2 regions of the Streptomyces sp. ITFR-16 genome follow, and region 2 is predicted to be linked to the other one. Evidence: riboswitches for the same ligand, from Rfam matches in the RefSeq annotation. Region 2 holds a riboswitch; the other holds the start of a gene.
What was found. Region 2 has a riboswitch for thiamine pyrophosphate ahead of RLT58_RS03185 (purine-cytosine permease family protein). Riboswitches for the same ligand answer to the same signal wherever they lie in the genome.
Positions count from the first base shown of each region.

Region 1: linked by a shared signal. The riboswitch ahead of RLT58_RS09540 (thiamine ABC transporter substrate-binding protein) and the one ahead of RLT58_RS03185 (purine-cytosine permease family protein) in region 2 are both predicted to bind thiamine pyrophosphate.

Region 1 covers NZ_CP134609.1:2,180,442-2,184,195, forward strand. Annotated here, with positions in the region: gene RLT58_RS09540 (thiamine ABC transporter substrate-binding protein) at 1-1,080, opposite strand, end outside; TPP riboswitch at 1,161-1,277, opposite strand; gene rlmN (dual-specificity RNA methyltransferase RlmN) at 1,319-2,425, opposite strand; gene RLT58_RS09550 (hypothetical protein) at 2,564-3,082, shown strand; gene RLT58_RS09555 (phosphatidate cytidylyltransferase) at 3,155-3,754, opposite strand, start outside.
Region 2 covers NZ_CP134609.1:679,578-683,331, reverse strand. Annotated here, with positions in the region: gene RLT58_RS03185 (purine-cytosine permease family protein) at 1-1,156, opposite strand, end outside; TPP riboswitch at 1,147-1,241, opposite strand; gene RLT58_RS03180 (FBP domain-containing protein) at 1,323-1,817, opposite strand; gene RLT58_RS03175 (nucleotide triphosphate diphosphatase NUDT15) at 1,868-2,374, opposite strand; gene RLT58_RS03170 (hypothetical protein) at 2,448-3,347, opposite strand; gene RLT58_RS03165 (SPFH domain-containing protein) at 3,344-3,754, opposite strand, start outside.

The sequences.
Region 1 (3,754 bases), 1.5 Mb from region 2:
TGACTGGACCCACTGCTCACGGTTCTTGGCGATGGTGTCCGGGGCGACGGTCGCCGGCTTCTCGGCGGTGGCACCGAACTTCGTGAAGAGCGCGGGCACCTTCGCATCCTTCGCGACCGGGCTGACGAACATGTTGAGCGGCATGTCCTCCTGGAACTTCTTGCTGATCAGGAAGTCCAGCAGGGCCTTGCCGCCCGCCTCGTTCCTCGCGCCGTCCAGCAGCCCGGCGAACTCGATCTGGCGGAAGCACGTGCCGGTGGCGACGCCGGTCGGGGCGGTCTTCGGCTGCGGATCCGCGTACAGCACCTCGACGGGCGGGCTGGAGGCGTAGCTGACGACGAGCGGCCGGTCGGCCTTGGCCTTCCTGCCTCCGGCGGAGCCGGAGAACTCCTCGTTGTACGCCTGCTCCCAGCCGTCGACGACCTTGACGCCGTTGTCCTTGAGCTTCTTCCAGTAGCCCTGGTAGCCGTCCTCGCCGAACGTGGCGACCGTGCCGAGGAGGAAGCCGAGGCCGGGCGAGGAGGTCGCGGCGTTCTCGGTGACCAGCAGGTCCTTGTACGCGGGCTTCGCCAGGTCGGCGAAGGTCCGCGGCGGCGCGAGCTTCTTGTCGGCGAAGTACTTCTTGTCGTAGTTGACGCAGATGTCGCCGGTGTCGACCGGGGTGACCCGGTGCTTGTCCGCGTCCAGCTGGACGTCGGCCGCGACCCTGTCGATGCCCTTGGCCTCGTACGGCGTGAACAGGCCGTTGTCGAGGGCGCGGGAGAGCAGGGTGTTGTCGACGCCGAAGAACACGTCGCCGCGCGGCGAGCCCTTGGTCAGGATCTCCTGGTTGAGGGCGGCGCCGGCGTCACCGCTCTTCAGCACCTTGACGGTGTAGCCGGTCTCGCGGGTGAACTCCTTCAGCACGCCCTTGGAGGCGTTGAAGGAGTCGTGGCTGACGAGCGTGACGGTCTTGGAGCCGGTGCCGTTGGTGCCGCCGGTACCGGAGGCCTTGTCGTCGGAGCTTCCGCAGCCGGCCAGCGCGGTCGCGCCGAGCGCGGCGGCGAGGGCCGTCACCGCGATCTTCTGGGTGGTGCTCATGTGATTCCTCCTGGAGTGACCAGGAAGAGACGCGGCCCTGCCCGCGCCGGTGGAAACCGGAAGCGGGCAGGGCGCAACAGCTTGAGTAAGGTCCGAACTTCCTACCCGGAATGACCCGGGCGAGGTTCAGAGGGTCTGCGGCCAACCTGTCCTTGGTGCCGCACTCTCAGCGCTGTGGCGCTCCCCTGTCGGAATATGAAGTTGATTTCGGCCCCAGGCTACACGGCCCCCGTGGGCCTCAGCGCTCGGATGCCGCCAGCTGTCCGCAGGCCCCGTCGATCTCCTGGCCGCGGGTGTCCCGGACGGTGACGGGCACGCCGTGGGCGGCGATGGCCTCGACGAACGCCTTCTCGTCCTCGGGCCGGGAGGCGGTCCACTTCGAGCCCGGGGTCGGGTTCAGCGGGATCAGGTTGACGTGGACGCGCTTGCCCTTGAGGAGGCGGCCGAGCCGGTCGCCCCGCCACGCCTGGTCGTTGATGTCGCGGATCAGGGCGTACTCGATGGAGATGCGGCGGCCGGACTTCTCCGCGTACTCCCACGCGGCGTCCAGGACCTCGTTGACGTTCCACCGGGTGTTGACCGGGACGAGGGTGTCGCGCAGCTCGTCGTCCGGGGCGTGCAGCGAGACGGCGAGACGGCACTTGAAGCCCTCGTCGGCGAACCGGAGCATCGCGGGGACGAGGCCGACGGTGGAGACGGTGATCCCGCGCTGCGAGAGCCCCAGGCCGTCGGGCTCGGGGTCGGTCAGCCGGCGGATCGCGCCGACCACGCGGTTGTAGTTGGCCAGCGGCTCGCCCATGCCCATGAAGACGATGTTGGAGAGCCGGGCCGGACCGCCCGGGACCTCGCCGTCGCGCAGCGCCCGCATGCCGTCCACGATCTGGTGGACGATCTCGGCGGTGGACAGGTTGCGGTCGAGACCGGCCTGTCCGGTGGCGCAGAACGGGCAGTTCATCCCGCAGCCGGCCTGCGAGGAGATGCACATCGTGACGCGCTCGGGATAGCGCATCAGGACGGACTCGACCAGCGTCCCGTCGTGCAGCTTCCACAGCGTCTTGCGGGTGGTGTCGTCGTCGCAGCTGATGTGCCGGACCACCGACATCAGGTCGGGGAACATCGCCTCGGCGAGCTTGTCCCGCGATCCGGCCGGGATGTTGGTCCACTCCGCCGGGTCGTGCGCGTACCGCGCGAAGTAGTGCTGCGAGAGCTGCTGGGCGCGGAAGGGCTTCTCGCCGATCGCGGCGACGGCCTCCCTGCGCTCGGCGGGCGTGAGGTCGGCGAGATGCCGCGGCGGCTTCTTGGCTCCGCGGGGCGCGACGAAAGTGAGTTCTCCGGGCTTAGGCATGGTTCTTCCAGTGTCGCAGACACGCGGAGGTGCCCCTGCCCCTCGTCGGCCGGGGCCCTCGCGGTACCGCTGCGCGGGCCCCGACGGGGTATCCGGAGAGACAGGGACAGCCCGCCGACTTCGCAGGAGGTATCCGTCGTGCACACCGTGAAGCACTGGTTCAACCACAGCCTGGCCGCGCAGGCCCTCGTGCTCTTCGTCCTGGGGCTGGGCCTCGGTGCCGTGTTCCGCCGGGACGATCATCCGGCGTTATGGGCGGTGCAGAGCCTGCTCTGCACCGCCGTGGTCATCGGCATCCTGGCGTACCAGCGGCGCAGGACCAGCCGGGCGACCGGGGCGCGGCCGAGTGCGGTCGTCGACCTCAACCGCAGGATCCGCCGCCGTGAGGTGCCCCGGGACCCCGAGGAGCGCGCGATGATGCGGCGGCTGGTCGACGAGCAGCTCGGGAAGATGGAGCGGGGCGGCCGGTGGCTGCCGTACTGGCTGGGCCTGGTCGCCGTCGGCATGCTCGTCCTCGGTGCCACCACCGGCTCGCCGGCCTTCCCCGTGGTCTTCGCCGTCGGGGTGGTCGTGTTCTGCACCTGGATCCTGTGGATGCGCCGCCGGGCCATGGAGATGCACCACCACATGCGCTCGGCCCTGCGCGAGCGCGGCTGACACCGGAGAAACACGCGTGAGGGCCCCCGTCCGCGGACGGGGGCCCTCACGCGTTGCCGTGCCGGCAAATGCTCAGCCGGAGCCGACGAAGACGACCAGCAGCAGCCAGACCACCGGCGCGGTCGGCAGCAGGGAGTCCAGCCGGTCCATGATCCCGCCGTGGCCGGGCAGCAGCGTGCCCATGTCCTTGATCCCGAGGTCCCGCTTGATCATGGACTCGCCCAGGTCGCCGAGGGTGGCGCTGGCGGCGACGGCGAGGCCGAGCAGCAGCCCCTGCCACCAGGAACCGTCGTCGATCAGGAACTGCATGCACAGCGCGCCGGCCACCATCGCGAAGGCCACGGCTCCGAACAGGCCCTCCCGGGTCTTCCCGGGGCTGATGCGGGGTGCGAGCTTGTGCTTGCCGAACCGCCAGCCGACGGCGTACGCGCCGGTGTCGCTGACCACGGTCAGCAGCAGGAAGGTCAGGACCCGCTGCGGTCCGTCGTCGGCGGTCAGCATCATCGCGACGAAGGTGGCCAGGAAAGGCACGTAGAACGCGGCGAAGACGCCTGCCGTGACGTCCTTGAGGTAGCCCTCCGGCGGTTCGGTCATCCGCCAGACGAGCACCGCCAGGGCGGTCAGCGCCATCGCGACCCAGGCACCCTCGGCGCCCCGCGCGTACCCGGCGAC
Region 2 (3,754 bases):
CGCGGGCCCGCGCCCGCACGGCCCAGTCGACGGCCACGATCGCGACGAAGCCGGGGATCCAGTAGCCGACGAGCAGCAGCACGTTCTGGAAGCGGGTCGTGGTGTCGGCCGCGTGCATCCACAGGACCAGCGGGAAGCCGAGCGCCGCGGCGAGTGCGGCGGCGACCGGTCGCGGCAGCCGGACACCCATCGTCTGGAGCGCCAGCGAACCGCTGTAGTCGTTCATGGCGTTGCTGCACAGCGCGGCGAGCGCCACGGCGAGCAGCCCGAACGCGCCGAGGGCGCCCCCGCCCAGCAGGGTGTCGATGCCGCGCGCCGTCTGGTCGGTGAAGACGGACGCCCCCCACAGCCCGAGGGCCTGGACGGCCACGAAGGAGGTGCTGATGCCCAGCAGCGTGCACCAGAACATCCGCGGCCGGGACGCGGTGCGCGGCAGATAGCGGCTGAAGTCGCTGGCGTACGGCGCCCAGGACAGCGCCAGGCTCAGCGCGACGGTGCAGGTCAGGACGGCGGCGCCGGCCCGGTCCGCGCCGTGCACGGAACCGGAGGCGGCCGGGTGGACGCCTTGCAGGAGCTTGGTGGAGAGCACGGCGAAGGCGGCGGCCAGGGCGAACGTCATCACGGTCTGGAGCCGGTGGATCACCTCGTACCCCAGGACGCCCAACGCTCCCTGGGCAGCCATCATGACCAGGACCCCCAGCCAGAACGGCCAGCCGCACAGCTGGGCCAGCGCGTCCCCGCCGAACAGCCCGATCAAGGCGTCCCAGGCGATGGAGGACAGCCACTGCAGCACCCCGGGCACGACGACACCCCGGCCGAACGCCAGCCGGGCCAAGGGGAGTTGCCCGGCCCCGGTCTGGCTGCCCCAGGTGCCCAGATACGCGGTGGGCACGGCGCCCACGAGGGTCCCGAGCACGACGGCGGCCAGCGCGGTGGCGAAGTCCAGGCCCAGCGCGATGCCGACGGTGCCGGTGAAGACACCCGTCATCGTCAGATTGGGCGCGAACCAGACGGTGAAGAGCCGGCCGGGCCCGCCGTAGCGGCGGTCCTCGGGGACGGGGGCTATCCCGTGTGCCTCGACGCGCAGATCGCCGGGTGCGGTGGGCATGCGCCCGCCGAATGCGGCGAGCTCGTCCTGGGCATGCGACAACGACATGAAGACATCCCTCCGCCAGTGCTAACTGGTTCAGGTTCGACGGGTGTGATCTCAGCCCCTGTGCGGGGCACCCCGTGTCCGGTGTGGCGGCCAGGATAGCCGGGCGGGCGCGGATGCCGGTGCGGGGGTGGGTACCTGTCCACCCCCTGCGCGCCCGGCGCGTGACTCAGCCGAAGAGCTTGGCCACGAAGGCGGAGAGATTGGCCGCGGTGCGGCCGACCTGCTCCTCCAGGGTCAGCGACTCCTTGAAGCGGGCGCCCGAGGCCACGGCCTTCTTCCCGCGCACGTACAGGGAGCAGGCCAGGTCGGTGCACATGTACAGGCCGACCGAATTGCCCTCACGCCCGGCGGGACCCGTCTTGCGGGCGGTCATCAGGGAGACCCCGCCGCCGGGGTGCGTGGTCAGGCAGAGGGAGCACATGCTCCGGTGGAGGAACCCGCGCTGCTGGGAGGGGAAGCGCAGCGAGATCCCCGTCAGCTTCCCGTCGTGCTCGGTGACGATGTAGCTGCGCCCGGGCGCGCTGAGATCGCGCCAGCCCAGGAAGTCGAGATCCTCCCAGGGCAGCTCCCCGAAATCGCGGGGCAGCGGCAGACGCCCGGCCTCCCCCTTGGAGCAATTGACGAACGATGTGCGGATGTCCTGCTCGGTCACGGCCTTCATGCCCACGACGCTAACTCTGCCTATGAGCCCTAGGCAAATGATTAATCGAATTAGGTGTGTACCTCGGTCTCCTCGGTCACCAGGTCCAGCCGGTGCGCGGGCGGGTGCGTGAGGCCGAGGCCGGGGCGCCAGGCCGCCAGGATCTGCGCCGAGGGGTCGAAGAGGGGTGCCGGCAGCTCGTCGGGCGAGGTCCACCGCCAGGTGCTGATCAGATGGGGCTCGGTCACCTCGGGGGTCGCCGAGCCGACCCGTACAAGAGCGCCGAGCGTGACCCGGTTGATGCCGCCCACCGCGTCGTGCAGCATCACGAAGATGCTCACCTCGTGCTCCGCGACCCTCAGACCGGTCTCCTCGCGCAGCTCACGCGCGGCGGCCGCCGCGACGGACTCCGGCAGCGGATCGACCTTGCCGCCCGGCAGCTCCCAGGTCCCGCTGTGGTGCCGGCCGAGCAGGATGCGCCCCCGCGCATCCTGCACGATCACCCCGACCCCCAGCGCCGCCTGCGCCTTGGGCGGACGGGAGTTGCGGGACGGAACGGGGGTGGCGTCGGTGGTCATGGCGCTCTCCTTGCACGGTCGTACGGGGCCGGGCGTCGAGCCTACGGGGCGGCCGGGACCCGCCCCGGCGCGCTCACACGGTCAGCCGCAGCGCCGTCGCCGCGATGCCGAGCCGTACGCTCTGGCCCCACGTCAGCTCCAGCGCGTCCGTCTCCATCCCGTCCCCGAAGACCACCACCCGGTCGGACTCCACGGTCAGCCGGAGCTCCTGCCCGCGCCCCAGCTCCCCGGAGACCAGTGAGGTGCCGGTCACCGGGGACGGCCACGCCTCCCGGACGAACCACAGCAGCCGGGGATCGGTCGGCGCCGGCAGTGCCAGCGGGCTGCGGCGCTCCTGCCACAGCGAGCGCAGCCAGCCCGTGGCGCCGGTCCCGGTGCCGACCAGCACACCGGAGGAGGCCTGCGGCTCGGCGGGTGAGCCGGCCGCGTCCGTGCCCAGCCGGTAGCGGGCCGTCTGGTGCCCCGGCGGGCCGAGGTAGATCTCGTTGAGAGCCAGCAGCCGCTGGGTGTCGTCGGCCACCGCCTCCACCATGGTCAGCTCGTCCGCGCGGCCGCCCGGCGCCGCGGCGGCCCGGAGCAGCGCCGCCGCGTCGCCGGGCCGGTGGCGCACGAGCACGCCGGGATTGCGGCCGGGATCGGTGTCGATGCCCACGACCGGCTGGCCGGAGAGGTACTTCGCCGCGTTGGCGACCAGACCGTCCTGCCCGACGACGACCACGACGTCCTCGGGCGCGAACAGGAACCGGTCCAGGTCCGCCCGCTCCACCCGTGAGTGCCGCCACTGGAGCGGGACGGCCGCCGCCACATCGGCCAGCGCCTGCCGGGTCCGCTCGTGCCGCCGGGCCACCTCCTCGATGGACCGGCCCCGGCTGGACAGGAAGAACGCGGCCTGGCCGTGCGTTCCGTGCCGGGCCAGCAACTCCTCGTACTCGGTGGTGCGGTGGACCAGGACCGCCCTCGGTGCCAGGCTCACGCCCCGGTCTCCGGCGCCGGCCGGCCGAGCTTGCTGAGCAGACCGGTCAGGACGTCGGGCGACAGGGTGAGGCTGTCGATGCGGGGCAGGTTCTCCGCGAGCCGGGTGGCGGCCAGCGCGTGCAGGGTCGCCGCCTCCACCTCGCCGTGCACCCGCAGCCAGGCGGCCTGCGACTCGGCGCGTGCGGCGCCCACTTCGCGGGCGGCCTCCGCCTCGGCCCGGGCCAGGCGCACCTTGCGGGCGGCCTCCGCCTCGGCGCGCACGCCGTCGGCCGCCGCGTTCTCCTCGGCCTCGCGGCGGGTGTTGGTGCCGCGCTGCTCGACGAGCTGCTCCTCCCGGCGGGCCAGCTCGATCTGGCTGGCCAGTTCGTTCTCGGCGATGGTCCGCTCGCGCTCGACCGCCACGGC